2 regions of the Lysobacter brunescens genome follow, and region 1 is predicted to be linked to the other one. Evidence: predicted binding sites of a transcription regulator. Region 1 holds the regulator's gene; the other holds the start of a gene.
What was found. Region 1 encodes HrcA, which represses chaperone genes, less so after heat shock. Its sites were predicted from a motif close to TTNGCACTCNNNNNNNNNGAGTGCNAA; they were not measured.

Region 1 (8,121 bases):
CGGGCCGAACTCGCTGCGCGACTTGCGGGCCAGTTCGTCGTCCTGCTCGGGGAAGTATTCGCCTTCCCACTTGCTCACCAGGCCGTTCTCGAAGAACACGGTGAAGTTCTTGATCTCGACGTTGCCGCGGCGGTCGGTGCGCTGGGTCGAGGTGTAGTCCCAGCGGTCGGGGTTGGCCGAATCGGCGATTGACGGCGAGCCCATCAGCCCCTGCACGTCCTGCTTGGTCATGCCGACCTGAAGCTGGTCCGCGGCGGTTTTCTCGATCAGGTTGCCCTGGTAGATCGGCTGCTTGTAGATGATGCCGCAGCCGGTGGTGGCGAGAGCGACGGCGAGGACGAGCAGCGGGGCGCGGAACGAGCGGGTGGTGTTGAGCATGTGGCAGCCGGCAGGAGGGAAGGGCACGCGTCGGGCGATGATACACTGACCGCCCTCACCGCCGGCACTCGGGCCTGGATGCCCCATTCATCGCGGGGTCGGACGCCCCAGGGCCCGGAACAGCCTCGCGACCCACCACGGTCGCCCCACGTGCGTCCCCCACGCCGTGCCCCCCGGATCGCACCAGGAGCGCCCCATGGAATCCAGAGACCTGCGCAAACTCGGCCTGAAGGTGACCCACCCGCGCATGCGCGTGCTGGAGCTGCTGGAACAGGCCCGCCCCCGGCACATGACCGCCGAGGACATCTACCGGAAGCTGGTGGACGACGGCGACGAGATCGGCCTGGCCACCGTCTACCGTGTCCTGACCCAGTTCGAGGCCGCCGGTCTGGTGCTGAAGCACAATTTCGAGGGCGGCCACGCCGTCTACGAACTGGACCGCGGCGACCACCACGACCACATGGTCGACATCGACACCGGCAAGATCATCGAATTCGAGAACGCCGAGATCGAGGCCCTGCAGCACAAGATCGCCGCCGAATACGGCTACGAGATCGAGGCCCACGCGCTGGTGCTGTACGTCCGCAAGAAGAAATAGGTCGCGCAACGTCGCGACGCGTCCGCTGCGTCACATGCCGATCGAAATTCCCACTCGTCCTGTTCCCCGGGACGAGATGTCGGGCCACGGGCCCGACCTACGTCTTGTCAGACCACCGTGTTGTCAGGCCACGTTTTCCAGCAGCCGCTTCGCCGCCGCGCGGGCTTCCTTGCTGACTTCCACGCCGCCGAGCATCCGTGCCAGTTCCTCCTGGCGTTCCTTCGCGTCGAGCCGGCGCACCGCGCTCTGGGTCATGCCGTCGGCTTCGGCCTTGCTGACCCGGTAGTGGGCGTGGCCCTGGGCCGCGACCTGCGGCTGGTGGGTCACGCACAGCACCTGGCGCTTGGCGCCGAGCGCGCGCAGCTTCTGGCCGACGATCTCGGCCACGGCGCCGCCGATGCCCGAGTCCACTTCGTCGAAGACCATGGTCGGCACGGCGTCCAAGCCGAGTGCGGCGACCTCGATCGCCAGCGAGATGCGAGACAGTTCGCCGCCGGAGGCGACCTTGCGCAGCGGGCGCGGCGGCTGGCCGGCGTTGGCCGAGACCAGGAATTCGGCGCGCTCGGCGCCCTGCGGGTCGGGGCGACCGTCGTCGATCGGCTCCAGGGCGATCTCGAAGCGCCCACCGCCCATGCCCAGATCGGCGATCAGGGCGGTGGTGGCCTGCGACAGGCGGCCTGCGGCCTCGCGGCGTGCTGCCCCGAGGTGTGCGGCGGCCTCGCGCCAGCGACCGGCGGCGGCCTCGATCTCGTCGTCCAGACCGGCCAGGCGTTCCCCGGCATGGCGGAGGGTGTCCAGCTCGGCGGCGATGCGGTCGCGGACCTCGTGCAGCGATTCGGGCGGGACGCGATGCTTGCGGCCGAGCTCGTGCAGGCGCCCGATCCGGTCCTCCAGCGCCTCGAAGCGTTCCGGGTCCAGGTCCAGGTCGTCGCGGATGCGCTGCAGCAGGCGGGTGGCTTCGTCGATCTGGATCGCAGCCGCGTCGAGCATGCCGTCGACTTCGTCCAGACGGGGCTCGTCGTTGCGGGCGCGGGCGATCTCGCCGCGCAGGTGCTGCACGGTCTGCAGCAGCGATGGCGCGTCGTCGCCTTCGAGGCGGGCGAGGGCGCGTTCGCAGGTGTCGATCAGGCCGGCGGCGTTGGCGAAACGGCGGTGGTCGGCGGCGAGTTCGGCGATCGAGGCCGGCTCCAGCGTCTCCTTGTCGAGCTCGCGCCACTGGTGGTCGAGCAGGTCGATGCGGTCGCCGACGTCGCCGGCGCGAACCAGGACATCGCGCTCGCGGCGCAGCGCAGCCCAGGCCTCGGCGGTGTCGCGGACGGCCTTCAGCGCCGGGGCATGGCGGCCGAAGGCGTCGAGCAGTTCGAGCTGGCTGGCCTTCGACAACAGGGCCTGGTGTTCGTGCTGGCCGTGGATCTCGACCAGCAGCCCGGCCAGTTCCGCGAGCTGGGCGACGGTGACCGGGCGGCCGTTGATCCAGGCGCGGGAGCCGCCGTCGGAACGCAGGGTCCGGCGCAGCTGGCAGGCACCGTCGTCATCAAGCTCCTGTTCCTTGAGCCAGTCGGCCGCCTCGGGGCGGTCGCGCAGGTCGAACTCTGCATTGAGTTCGGCGCGTTCGGTGCCATGGCGGACCATGCCGCTGTCGGCACGCATGCCGGAGAGGAAGCCCAGGGCGTCCACCAGCAGGGATTTGCCGGCGCCGGTTTCGCCGGAAATGACGGTCATCCCGGGGCCGAATTCGAGTTCCGTGGAGGCGACGACGGCGAAGTCGCGAAGCGTGAGGCGTGTCAGCATGGGGCGGATTGTGCATCAAAAGTGCGACAGGCCGGCCTCGGCGACGGCCGGAGCGCCGGTTCCGTGATGCGGCGTGGGGATATCGCCGAACCGGGAACCCGGGCGCGCCGGCCGGGCCGGGGCCATGCGGTGCATTGAACGCCGCCGCCGTCTCACGGTTGGAGACGCGCGGCCGGTCTGCGTCTGTCGCGATGCTTGCGCATGCCGGCGCCAACGCCTATATCGGTGGCCATGAATCGCCCGGTCGACCCAGGTTCCGATCCCCTCGTGCTCGATCCCCGCGCACGGCTGCTGCTGCGCACGCTGATCTCGCGCTACATCCGCGACGGCGAGCCCGTGGGTTCGCAGACGCTGGCCCGCCATGCCGGCCTGGACGTCAGCCCGGCCACGATCCGCAACATCCTGGCCGAACTGGAGGACGTGGGCCTGCTCGCGGCGCCGCACACCTCCGCCGGCCGTGTGCCCACCGCGCAGGGCTACCGGGTGTTCGTCGACAGCCTGCTGCAGATCCAGCCGCTGGCCGACGGCGAACTGGGCCGGCTGCGCGCTGAGCTGTCGCCCGGCGTCGGCACGCAGAGTTTGCTGGGCAGCGCCTCGGAGCTGGTCTCGGCGATGACCCATTTCGTCGGCGTGGTCAGCGTGCCCAAGCGCGAGCAGTTCGCGTTCCGGCACGTCGATTTCGTGCCGCTGGACGGCCAGCGGGTGCTGGCGATCCTGGTCTTCGCCGACAACGACGTGCAGAACCGCATCCTGCAGACCCGCCGCAGCTACGAGCCCGGCGAGCTGGAGCGGATCGCCAACTATCTGAACACCCATTTCGCCGGCCGGCCGCTGGCCGAGGCCCGGGCCCTGCTGCTGGCCGAGCTGCAGACCGCGCGGCAGGAGATGGAATCGCTGATGACCCGGGCGCTGGAGCTGGCCGACCAGGCCCTGGCCAGCGACGTCGAGGACATGCTGGTGGCCGGCCAGACCCGGTTGATCGGCGTGCAGGACCTGTCCAACCTCGACCGCCTGCGCGAGCTGTTCGAGGCCTTCGCCAGCAAGCGCGAGATCCTGCAGGTGCTCGAACGCACCCTGCGCGCGCCCGGTGTCCGCATCTTCATCGGCGAGGAAACCGGCATGGCCCCGCTGGACGGTGTATCGCTGGTCACTGCGCCCTACGGCGCCGGCGGACGGACACTGGGCGTGCTCGGCGTGATCGGTCCCACGCGGATGGCCTACGACCGGGTGATCCCGGTGGTCGAGGCGGCGGCCAGCGTGCTCAGCCAGGCGTTGGGGCCGGACGACGCCACGCGACCCGGCGCCCCTTGATTCCCGCGAACGTGTCCCCATCCCTCGGCGGTCGGCGGGGTTTCCCTTCCCATCTCCCGCCATCGGAACGGACATGACCCAAGACCAGACTTCACAGGATGCCCAGGCCCAGGGCGAGCACACGACCTCGACCGAGGCCGTAGCGGACACCCCGGAGGCGATGATCGAACGCCTCAAGGGCGAACTGGAACAGCTGCGCGCCGAATCCCTGCGCGAGCGCGCCGACCTCGACAACCAGCGCAAGCGCCTGGCCCGCGAGGTCGAGATGGCCCGCAAGTTCGCCAACGAGCGCCTGCTCGGCGACTTGCTGCCGCTGTTCGACAGCATGGAGGCCGGCTTGGCCGCCGCGCCGGAAGGCGACCCGCTGCGCGCCGGCATGGAGCTGACCCTGCGCCAGCTGCAGCGCATCGCCGAAGCCAATGGCCTGGTGGCCGTGGCTCCGGCCGCTGGCGAGGCCTTCAACCCCGAGCACCATCAGGCCATGAGCATGATCGACGCCGAGGGCATCGCCCCGGGTGCGGTCGCGCAGACCTACCAGAAGGGCTACCTGCTCAACGATCGCCTGCTGCGCCCGGCCCTGGTCGTGGTCGCGAAGCAGGACTGACGCCCCGGTCGGACACGGTCGCGGGGGACGCCGGGCACGGCGTCGCGACCAGCGGTCCGACGAACGCGGCAGGCGGCGCTTGAAACCCCGCCACCGCGCCATACATACGAAACATCGGCGGCAAGACCGCCCCAGAAAACACAGACTCGGAGAATCCCGTCATGGGCAAGATCATCGGTATCGATCTCGGCACCACCAATTCGTGCGTCGCGATCATGGAAGGCGGCAAGGCCAGGGTCATCGAAAACAGCGAGGGTGACCGCACCACGCCGTCGATCGTGGCCTACACCAAGGACGGCGAAGTCCTGGTCGGCGCCAGCGCCAAGCGCCAGGCCGTCACCAATCCCAAGAACACCTTCTACGCGGTGAAGCGCCTGATCGGCCGCAAGTTCACCGACGCCGAAGTCAAGAAGGACCTCGATCTGGTGCCGTACGCCATCCAGGCGCACGACAACGGCGACGCCTGGGTCGCGACCAGCGATGGCCGCAAGATGGCGCCGCAGCAGATCTCGGCCGAAGTGCTGGGCAAGATGAAGAAGACCGCCGAAGCCTACCTCGGCGAGACCGTGACCGAAGCCGTCATCACCGTCCCGGCCTACTTTAACGACAGCCAGCGCCAGGCGACCAAGGACGCCGGTCGCATCGCCGGCCTGGAAGTGAAGCGCATCATCAACGAGCCGACCGCGGCCGCGCTGGCCTACGGCCTGGACAAGGCCGACGGCGCCGATCGCAAGATCGCCGTGTACGACCTCGGCGGCGGCACCTTCGACGTGTCGATCATCGAGATCGCCAACGTCGACGGCGAGAAGCAGTTCGAAGTGCTGGCCACCAACGGCGACACCTTCCTCGGCGGCGAAGACTTCGACAAGCGCGTCATCGACTACCTCGTCGAGGAATTCCAGAAGGACCAGGGCATCGACCTGCGCAAGGATCCGCTCGCCCTGCAGCGCCTGAAGGATGCCGCCGAGCGCGCGAAGATCGAGCTGTCCTCGTCGCAGCAGACCGAAGTGAACCTGCCGTACGTCACGGCCGACGCTTCGGGTCCGAAGCACCTGAACATCAAGCTCACCCGCGCCAAGCTCGAAGCCCTGGTCGAGGATCTGGTGAAGCGCACGATCGATCCGTGCCGCACCGCGCTGAACGATGCCGGCCTGCGCGCCAGCGACATCAGCGAGGTGATCCTGGTCGGTGGCCAGACCCGCATGCCGAAGGTGCAGGCGGCGGTGGCCGAGTTCTTCGGCAAGGAGCCGCGCAAGGACGTGAACCCGGACGAGGCCGTCGCCATCGGCGCCGCGATCCAGGGCGGCGTACTCGCCGGCGACGTGAAGGACGTGCTGCTGCTCGACGTGACCCCGCTGTCGCTGGGCATCGAAGTGCTGGGCGGCGAGTTCAACAAGATCATCGAGAAGAACACCACCATCCCGACCAAGGCCACGCAGACCTACTCGACCGCGGCCGACAACCAGAGCGCGGTGACCGTGCACGTGCTGCAGGGCGAGCGCGCCCAGGCGATGTACAACAAGTCGCTGGCCCGCTTCGACTTGTCCGGCATCGAGCCCGCACCGCGCGGCATGCCGCAGATCGAAGTGACCTTCGACATCGACGCCAACGGCATCCTGCACGTCAGCGCCAAGGACAAGAAGACCGGCAAGGAGCAGAAGGTCGAGATCAAGGCCGGCTCGGGCCTGTCGGACGACGAGATCCAGCGCATGGTCCAGGACGCCGAGGCGCACCGCGAGGAGGACAAGAAGTTCCACGAGCTGGTGCAGGCGCGCAACCACGCCGACGCCCTGATCCATGCCGCGCGCAGCGCGATCAAGGACCACGGCGACAAGGTCCCGGGCGAGATGATCGGCCGCGTCGAAGGTGCGATCGCCGAGGTCGAGACCGCGATGAAGGGCGACGACAAGGCGCAGATCGAAGCCAAGTCGAAGGCGCTGGAAGAGGCCGTGCAGCCGATGATGGCCGCCGCCAACGCCGGTCAGCAGGGTCCCGGCGACGCCGGTCCCGGCCCGTCGGCTTCGGCGAAGAACGACGATGTCGTCGACGCCGAGTTCACGGAAGTGAAGGACGACAACAAGTAATCCCCTTCGTCGGGGCAACGGGAACGGGAGACGTGGCCAGCCGCGCGCTCCCGTTTCCGCATTGAAGACAGCGCATTTCCACGACACTTCTCCGGCATTCCATGAGCAAACGCGATTACTACGAAGTCCTGGGCGTGGCCCGCAATGCCGGCGAGGACGAGCTGAAGAAGGCCTATCGCCGCCTGGCGATGAAGTACCACCCCGATCGCAATCCGGACGACGCCACCGCCGAGGCCTCGTTCAAGGAAGCGAAGGAAGCCTACGAAGTGCTGTCCGACGCCAACAAGCGCCGGGCCTACGACGCGCATGGCCATGCCGCGTTCGAGCACGGCATGGGCGGCGGTGGCGGCGGTGCCCACGGCGCCGACATCAACGACATCTTCGGCGACATCTTCGGCAACATCTTCGGCGGTGGCGGCGGATCGCGCGGCCCGCGTCGCGGCGCCGACATCGGCTACGTCATGGAGCTGGACCTCGAAGAGGCGGTCGCCGGCGTCGAGAAGCGCATCGAGATTCCCACGCTGGTCGACTGCAAGCCCTGCAAGGGCAGCGGCTCGGAGGACGGCAAGGTCGAAACCTGCGCCACCTGCCAGGGACGCGGCCAGGTCCGCTTCCAGCGCGGCATCTTCGCGATGCAGCAGCCGTGCCCGCATTGCGGCGGCAACGGCAAGCGCATCGTGTCGCCCTGCAAGAGCTGCCGGGGCGCCGGGCGCGTGGAGGAGGAGAAGGTCCTCTCGGTGAAGATTCCGGCGGGCGTCGACAACGGCGACCGCATCCGCCTGTCGGGCGAGGGCGAGGCCGGCCCGGCCGGCGCGCCTCCGGGCGATCTGTACGTCGATGTGCGCGTGCGCGAGCACGACATCTTCCAACGCGACGGCGACGACCTGCACTGCGAAGTGCCGATCCGCATCTCCCAGGCCGCGCTCGGCGACACTGTGCGCGTGCCCACGCTCGGCGGCGAAGCCGAGATCCGCATCCCGCCCGAAACCCAGACCGGCAAGGTCTTCCGCCTGCGCGAGAAGGGCGTGCGCTCGGTGCGCAGCCGCAGCACCGGCGACCTCTACTGCCGCGTCGTCGTCGAGACCCCGGTCAACCTCACCTCGCAGCAGCGCGAGCTGCTCGAACAGTTCGAGGCGACCTTCGTCGGCGAGGAAGCCCGGCGCCATTCGCCGCGTTCCAGCACCTTCATGGATGGCGTGAAGAGCTTCTGGGAGCGCATGACGTCCTGATTCCGAGCCTCGCGGCGCAAGCTTCACGACGCTCGACGCCCGCCTTCCCGGCGGGCGTCTTGCATGCGGGCGCCGCTGCACGCATGCTCGCCCGGCCTTCCCGGGAGCAGGAACGATGTCCTCCAC
Region 2 (8,121 bases), on a different contig from region 1:
CTGTCGGCTTGATATCTAGGAGAGAGAATGCAAGGATTCAAAGTGATGCGTCCGGAGAACAGCTTGGGGCATTGGCGAAGCTAGGCATCGGCGGTGCTCTCAATAAATACGTTTCTGTGCCCGCCACCATTACAGGAGGCCTCGTTACCGAGATTCCTGATGCTCAGGCTGGCATCAGGATGCCAAGAGCGAGCGGGTGGTCTGCGGCTGCTGGTGGTAGTATTACGAGGCTGTTGGGCACTGAGCTTAGGTCTTTGACCAAGGGGTATAGCCCCGCTAGTTTCAAGGCTTATGTTGCGAGCCTAGAGAATAGATTTGCAGGCAATGTCGCTAATGTGGGCCGGGATCGTGCTATCGCTGAGCTATTGCCGAGCGGTAGAGTGCCCACGGTCAAGAAGGGATTCAATGCTTGGTGGGATGATCTGACCGTAAGTGAGGCAAGGACTATTCTTCAAGTTCCTAAATATCGCGAGGCTATTGCCGAACGTATTAGAAATGGCGGTGCCAAACATGAATGGATGATGGTTGTTGAGGCTCTGAAGTTCAAGTCATGGGGCGTTTCTATGGATGAGGTTCATAGATTTACTACTGGGACTTTGGATCTTAAGTGGGTGGTTCCGGGGACTGGTGTTCGGGGTGCCCACACTGTTATCGTAAATGGGGAAAAAGTATCTGGCCCGGGCAGCAAACAGTTTCACAATGAGCTTAGGGCTGTCATTGTTAATAGCAATTCATTGAGAGAATATAATGCTGGGGTGATTGCCTTGCGTGATAGATGGAAGATCGACCCTGCTCTCTTGCCGCCTCTCCCCGTTGCAAGGAAATGATAAAAATGGATAGTCAATTGCTGCGTGATTGGATATCGATGTGTGAAGAAGGAAGATCGTTCGACCATTCATATTTTTATGGCTTGTTCATGGATAGTTGTTCGTTAGAAGAGCTTCGGTCTGTCTTTCAAACATTTCCTGATGCGGAAGGTTATGTGTCTGCATTGTTGCGAATAAAGAGTGGTGGGCATTCTCAGTTCGATTCGAATGAGAGAATAAGGGCTTCTTCTCAGTTGATTCGTGAGGATGTTGAGCGGATGCGTGTTTTTTTGTCGAAAATCAATGAGCATGACTTGGCTGATTCATTTTTGAAAAATAACGTCGTTTTCGTTGATTTGGATGTGTTTAAGTCGATTTCTTATGGTGATGATGCCTGGCCTTCTAGTGAGGCCATGTCTGCAATAGGTGACTGCTTCAGGGATGTCATGGATGGTTGCGAGGAAAAGTATTGGCAACTGAATGAGGCAGTCTATGGTGCGACAAATGATTACCGCGCCGTCTGGTATGTGGCTTCAAATGGGTTTGATTTTGGCTATGATTTTAGTCTTTATATGGATATTCGCGGCCTCGGCGTTCAGTACCTTGTTTGTGAAACTGGGATATATGCGGTGGATCTTCGGGCTGTGTAACTGTACACAAGAAAACCGGGACACCCACTTTTCTTTCCTGTACAAGTTGGGTAGGCAAAAGACAGGGACACCCACTTTCTTTCCTGCCTGCTGCCGAAGCGGACGTGAGTAATATCCAGCGTCCGCTCCCTTCGCAGGCCGCGTGGGCAGCGCATATAAACCATCGCCCACGCGCCATCCTCCCGGCCGGGCGTCCAGTCCGCTGGCGATGTTTCACCCCAGTTTCAACGCCAGTCGGATGCCCGCCAGCCACTGCTGCCCCATCCGCTCGGCGAGGGCGATCAGATCCCGTGCCGAGCCTGCGGCGCGGTGCCAGCCGCTGCCGAATGCAGCGACGCGTGCGGCCCAGCGCGTTGCGTCGCAGTCGATGTTCGCGATGACGGCGGGCGCATCTGCTGAAATGCGCCCACGCTTGCCGGGCGCGAGCTGCCGCCCGGTCCAGTCGAGGATGTGCAGATAATCAGCGGTGGTGAGATCGACGGCGGGTCTCAGGCTGCCCGCGATCGGCTTCAGTGGTGAAGTCGCTGATGCCGGACCCTCTCTCACCTGCGAAACACGTTCCGCTGCGCTGGTGTAGGTCGAAGTTTCAAGCCGGTCGGCCATGCCCGCGCGGATCTGGTTTAGGTCGACATACGCCATGGCGGCGAGGATCGCGCGCTCGTCTCACAGAGCCTGGCACTTGTAGCGGCCTTCCCAGAAGCGCCCCTTGCAGCCGTCCTCGCGATTCGCGCGGCGGGCAATGGGTTCGACGAGGCAGCGCATCAGCCAGGAGAGATTGCCGAGACGCTCGCGCAGCGTCTCGATCCGCTCTGGATTCGCCAGCAAACGCAGGCATTTGGCCTCGATCGCGGCGTCGCTGTCCTTGCGCGGCGGAAACAGGCGGACCCAGCGTGCGGCGACCTCGTCATCGGACCAGCGCAGCGTCTCGCCCGGGTCGATACGCAACACGAGATGCAGATGATTGCTCATCACCGCATAGGCGTCGATCGCGACGGCGAAGCATTCGGCGACGAGCTGGATGCGGTCTTCGATCCAGCCCCGGCGATGCTCGAAGGACTGGCCGCTGTAGCGGTCGACGCCGCAGAGGAAGGCGCGGCGCACGCAGCGCTGTACGCAGTGGAAGGCGCCAGGACTGTGATGCGGGGCGATCTGCGAGCGAGGCCGGGTCATGCCTCAGTGTCGCGGAGGCAGTGCGGGTGGGATGTCGGGGAAGTGCTGATCCGGGTGTCGGGGAAGTCTGAGTTGTGGGTGTCCTTGGTTGGATTGATGATGGTGGATGGTGGGTGTCCCTGGGGAGGGGGAGGGGGCTGGAGGGGGCTGGGGGGGGTGGGGCTTGGTTGGGCCAGGGGGCAGAGGGAAATATGGGTGTCCCCGGTTAAGGGAGGCCGTCGGCATGGCCAGCCCGCTCCGATCCTTCCCCGTCCGGGGCCCTTGAAACCCCCGCAGCCCACCCCATATCTCCGGCCAGTCCCGGCTCGCCGGGCGTTTTTTGCCCGCGGCTTTGGCACTCTCCCCGGGGGACTGCTAAAATCGCCACCCTTTTCTCCACCAATCAACCACTTGCGAGGGTTCACATGAATCTCAAGCCGCTCTACGACCGCCTGGTCGTCAAGCCGATCGAAGCCGAAGAAACCACCGCTGGCGGGATCATCATCCCGGACGCAGCGAAGGAAAAGCCGACCAAGGGCGAAGTCGTCGCCGTCGGCGAAGGCAAGTTCATCGACGCCACCGGCGGCACCCGCGCGCCGAAGGTCAAGGTCGGCGACAAGGTGATCTACGGCCAGTACTCCGGTTCCGCCTACAAGCAGGACGGCATCGAGTACAAGATCATCAAGGAAGACGACATCCTCGCGATCGTCGGCTGATGCGCGTGGCGGACGCATCCGCCGCACGCTCGCCAATGCATCGATGTCGCAATGGTGGGTTGAAGCCCACCCCAAGAAATCAAACCAATTCCGGAGCTTCAAACAATGGCTGCCAAAGATATCCGTTTCGGTGAAGACGCCCGCGCCCGCATGGTGCGCGGCGTCAACGTCCTCGCCAATGCCGTCAAGGCCACCCTCGGCCCGAAGGGTCGCAACGTCGTGCTCGAGAAGAGCTTCGGCGCCCCGACGATCACCAAGGACGGCGTGTCCGTCGCCAAGGAGATCGAACTGGCCGACAAGTTCGAGAACATGGGCGCGCAGATGGTGAAGGAAGTCGCGTCCAAGACCTCCGACAACGCCGGTGACGGCACCACCACCGCGACCGTGCTGGCCCAGGCGCTGATCCGCGAAGGCATGAAGGCCGTCGCCGCCGGCATGAACCCGATGGACCTCAAGCGCGGCATCGACAAGGCGGTCACCGCCGCCGTCGCCGAGCTGAAGGCCATCAGCAAGCCGACCACCGACGACAAGGCGATCGCCCAGGTCGGCACGATCTCGGCCAACTCCGACGAGTCGATCGGCAACATCATCGCCGACGCGATGAAGAAGGTCGGCAAGGAAGGCGTGATCACCGTTGAAGAAGGCTCGGGCCTGGACAACGAACTCGACGTCGTCGAGGGCATGCAGTTCGACCGCGGCTACCTGTCGCCGTACTTCGTCAACAACCAGCAGTCAATGGCCGCCGAGCTGGACGACCCGTTCATCCTGCTGCACGACAAGAAGATCTCGAACGTCCGCGACCTGCTGCCCGTGCTCGAGGGCGTGGCCAAGGCCGGCAAGCCGCTGCTGATCGTGGCGGAAGAAGTCGAAGGCGAAGCCCTCGCGACGCTGGTGGTCAACACCATCCGCGGCATCGTGAAGGTCTGCGCCGTGAAGGCCCCGGGCTTCGGCGACCGCCGCAAGGCGATGCTGGAAGACATGGCCATCCTCACCGGCGGCACCGTGATTTCGGAAGAAGTCGGCCTGTCGCTCGAGAAGGCCACGATCAAGGATCTCGGCCGCGCCAAGAAGATCCAGGTCTCGAAGGAAAACACCACGATCATCGATGGCGCCGGCGCTGCCGACGGCATCCAGGCCCGCATCAAGCAGATCAAGGCCCAGATCGAAGAGACCTCGTCGGACTACGACCGCGAGAAGCTGCAGGAGCGCGTCGCCAAGCTCGCCGGCGGCGTGGCCGTGATCAAGGTCGGCGCCTCGACCGAAATCGAAATGAAGGAAAAGAAGGCCCGCGTCGAAGACGCCCTGCATGCCACCCGCGCTGCCGTGGAAGAAGGCATCGTCCCGGGCGGCGGCGTCGCGCTGATCCGCGCCAAGGTCGCCGTCGAAGCGGTCAAGGGCATCAACGAAGACCAGAACCACGGCATCCAGATCGCCCTGCGCGCGATGGAAGCCCCGCTGCGCGAGATCGTGACCAACGCCGGCGAAGAGCCGTCGGTCATCGTCAACAAGGTGAAGGAAGGTACGGGCAACTTCGGCTACAACGCGGCCACCGGCGAATTCGTCGACATGGTCGAAGCCGGCATCCTGGATCCGACCAAGGTCACCCGCACCGCGCTGCAGAACGCGGCCTCCATCGCCGGCCTGATGATCACGACCGAAGCCATGGTCGCTGAAGCGCCGAAGAAGGACGAGCCGGCTGCCGGTGGCATGGGTGGCGGCATGGGCGGCATGGGCGGCATGGACTTCTGATCCATCCGCAGTCGCTTGCGTTTCACGAAAAACCCCGCCGCGAGGCGGGGTTTTTCTTTGCGCGAGAGAAGGCATCGCAGAGGCGCCAAGGTGGTCCGCGAATCCCGGGGCATGGCTGCATGCCTGAAATCGTATGCAGAAATCTCTCGTCGCGACCGAGACATCTCTCGGCGCACGCAATGCCGACACCGATCACGCTTCGCCGGTGGCGCGCTGCCTAGGATGCCGCCCGCGCCGGAGCCGCTCGACCTCCGGCGCGTCCGTTCAGTTCGAGCCCGCCGCGATCGTCCGGAGCGCGTCCTGCGTCCGGCGAGGCGGCCCCACATGGAACCGTCCACATGAAGGAATCTTTCCGCACCACGCTGCGGTTCGCCGCCGCGACCGCCCTGCTGTCCGCCGCGACCGCCCACGCCCAGACCTATTCGCAGCTCAGTCCGCTGCCCGGCAGCATGCAGGGCGCGCCGATCCTGGTCAGCAACAATCCCGAATCGGTCAATCGTGCCGGCCTGCTGCTCGGCATGGATGCGATGAACTCGGTCGACCCCGGCAAGGTCACCCGCCGACTGACCGGCGCGACCACCCTCGACAGCGGGTGCACCGCCGGCGGCATGCGCGAATTCTCGTTCTACATGCACCACATCCTCGGCGATCCGGTCGGCACCGATGCCCGGGTCGATCGCATCTTCCTGATCCTGGAGCCGGTCGGCGCCAGCGCGACCTTCACCGCGTACGGCGCGGCGATCTCGCAGCGCGACATCCTGGAGCAGGCCGCGTACACGCTCGATCCGGGCCGCAGCCCCAGCTACTCGGTCGCGCGCGTGCTGGTCACCGGCGCGATGCCGAGCTGGGTGGGCAGCACGAACGGTTCGACGATCATCAACGTGCCCACCTCGGCGCCACGCACCATCACCGGGCCGACGCAGATCTTCCAGCTGCGCGGCGGCAGCACGCCGAAGGGCGCGTCGCTGGATGCGCGCATCACCTTCCGTGCGTCCAGCGGCTGCCTGCGCGCGCGACTGGTGGCCGCACCGGCCACGATCACCACGGCCACCGCCGCCAACGACCTCGGCAAGTCGCTGTACGCTTGGGGCAACGTGCCGACGACCTACAACGCCGACGGCACCACCAACGTGCTCGGTGGCACGCCCTGCACCAGCCGCCAGTCGCAGAACACCGACGGCACATACAACTGGACCGGCTGGGGCCGTCCGGCCGGCATCTACCAGTACAACAAATGGAACGGCACTGTGCCGGTGAGCTTCACCGCGCCCGGACAGACGTTCGGCTACCGCTACCTGGCGGCGCCGGCCAACCTGCTCCGTGCGGCGAGCACGTCGCCGGTCACCATGCCCAGCGGCGTCTGCGACCCGCCGGCCGGTTCGCCGGTCTCGCCCTCGGGCGACGCCCAGCGTCCGCTGGCCCTGCGCTACTACTCCAGCAACACCTCGCTCTATGCCGCCGGCCGCCCGGCCGACCGCGACAGCGACAAGTTCTCGACCGCGAACTACGGTGCCGAATACAACGTCACCTACAACGTGACCAACAACAGCACCTCGTGCATGCGTGTGCAGCTGGTCTTCACCGCGTATCCCGGCGGCCAGAACTGCGCGACCTACACCGGCGGCGCGGCCACCCGGCACTACGACGGCGATTTCAAGATCACGACGGCCGGCGTGACCGGGTCGTCCGTGGTCCAGGCCTACATCAAGTGCAACACCAGCACGACCACTACGCCGTTCATCCCGGCCGGACGCATCACCGAGAAGGTGCTGGCCGAGCGCGTGCTGGGTACTGCCAGCACCAACCGCACGGTGAGCTGGAGCGTGCAGAACTTCATCCCCGGGCTGATCTCGATCCCGGCGGGGATGCTGGTGCGTTCCACGGCCGCGTCCTGCCCGGTCTGACAGGCAGGCGATGGCGCGACCGGCCTTCCGGAGTCGGTCGCGCGCCTTCCGTGCAAGCCCTCGAAGCGCGCATCCCGCCCGTCGGCGGGGTGCGCGCTTTGCCGTCCTTGCCGGCATGCGGGCAGCCTTCGGCACGGTGTCCCGGCACATGCCTTGCGGCATCATGCTGGCGGGCCGCGCGGCACGTCCGCGCGGACGACGACACGTAGGCACGTTTTTTCCGGAGGGTGTGATGGTGATGCGAAACATGGCGGTCGCGCTGCTGGCGCTGGCCTGCATCGGCGCGCAGTCGGCGCTGATGCCGGCGGCGATGGCGCAGGCGAAGAAGGAGCCGTTCACGGTCGAGCGCAGCTGGAAGCTCCAGCGCATCGGCGCGCCGACGGTGTCGCGCGATGGACGCACGATCATCGCGCCGGTGACCCGGTTCGCGATGGACGAGGACAAGGCCTATTCCGATCTGTGGGTCTGGAATGCGGACGGCAGCGGCCAGCGCGCCTTCACCACCGATGCCGCCAGCGACGGCTCGCCGGCGATCAGTCCGGACGGCAAGTACGTGGCCTTCACCTCGCAGCGCGGCGACGACAAGGCGCCGCAGCTGTACGTCATGCCGCTGGGCGGCGGCGAGGCCCGTCGGCTGACGAAGCTGGCGACCGGCGTGCAGAGTCCGAAGTGGTTCGAGGACGGCAAGCGCCTGGCCTTCGTCTCGCGCGTGTTCGCCGACCTGCCGCTGGCCGAGCAGGGCAAGCGCCTCGACGAGCGCAAGGATCGCAAGATGACCGGCATGGTCTGGGACGCCGGCCCGGTGACGGCCTGGGACCAGTACCTCGACGAGCGCCAGTTCCACGTGTTCTCGGTCGCCTTCGACGCGGCGGCGAATGCCGAGATGCCCGCGATCCGGGCGCTCACCCAGCCCAGCGGCTACCAGTTGCCGCGCGGATCGGTGCAGGGCGCGGGGGGGCATTTCGCGGTGTCGCCCGACGGCCGCGAGCTGGCCTTCGTCGCCGATGCCGACCCGGCGATCAACCGCAGCAACAATGACGTGTTCGTGGTCGCCATCGAGGCCGACGGCAGCGGCGGCAAGCAGGCGCGCAACCTCACCGCCGACAACAAGGCCGGAGATGGGTCGCCGCTGTACAGCCCGGATGGC

Region 2: a site for HrcA is predicted at 2,958-2,984, ahead of ACFQ0E_RS18130 (co-chaperone GroES). Genes of this name have one in related genera too.

Annotation. Positions count from the first base shown of each region.
Region 1 is NZ_JBHTIF010000004.1:190,888-199,008, reverse strand. Features, by position in the region: gene ACFQ0E_RS16270 (outer membrane protein assembly factor BamE) at 1-378, opposite strand, end outside; gene fur (ferric iron uptake transcriptional regulator) at 575-976, shown strand; gene recN (DNA repair protein RecN) at 1,100-2,767, opposite strand; gene hrcA (heat-inducible transcriptional repressor HrcA) at 2,999-4,078, shown strand; gene grpE (nucleotide exchange factor GrpE) at 4,152-4,682, shown strand; gene dnaK (molecular chaperone DnaK) at 4,844-6,766, shown strand; gene dnaJ (molecular chaperone DnaJ) at 6,868-7,995, shown strand; gene ACFQ0E_RS16235 (prephenate dehydrogenase) at 8,111-8,121, shown strand, end outside.
Region 2 is NZ_JBHTIF010000005.1:258,892-267,012, reverse strand. Features, by position in the region: gene ACFQ0E_RS18150 (putative Ig domain-containing protein) at 1-827, shown strand, start outside; gene ACFQ0E_RS18145 (hypothetical protein) at 833-1,456, shown strand; gene ACFQ0E_RS18140 (hypothetical protein) at 1,670-2,095, opposite strand; gene ACFQ0E_RS18135 (hypothetical protein) at 2,120-2,626, opposite strand; gene ACFQ0E_RS18130 (co-chaperone GroES) at 3,031-3,321, shown strand; gene groL (chaperonin GroEL) at 3,427-5,070, shown strand; gene ACFQ0E_RS18120 (hypothetical protein) at 5,409-6,974, shown strand; gene ACFQ0E_RS18115 (S9 family peptidase) at 7,207-8,121, shown strand, end outside.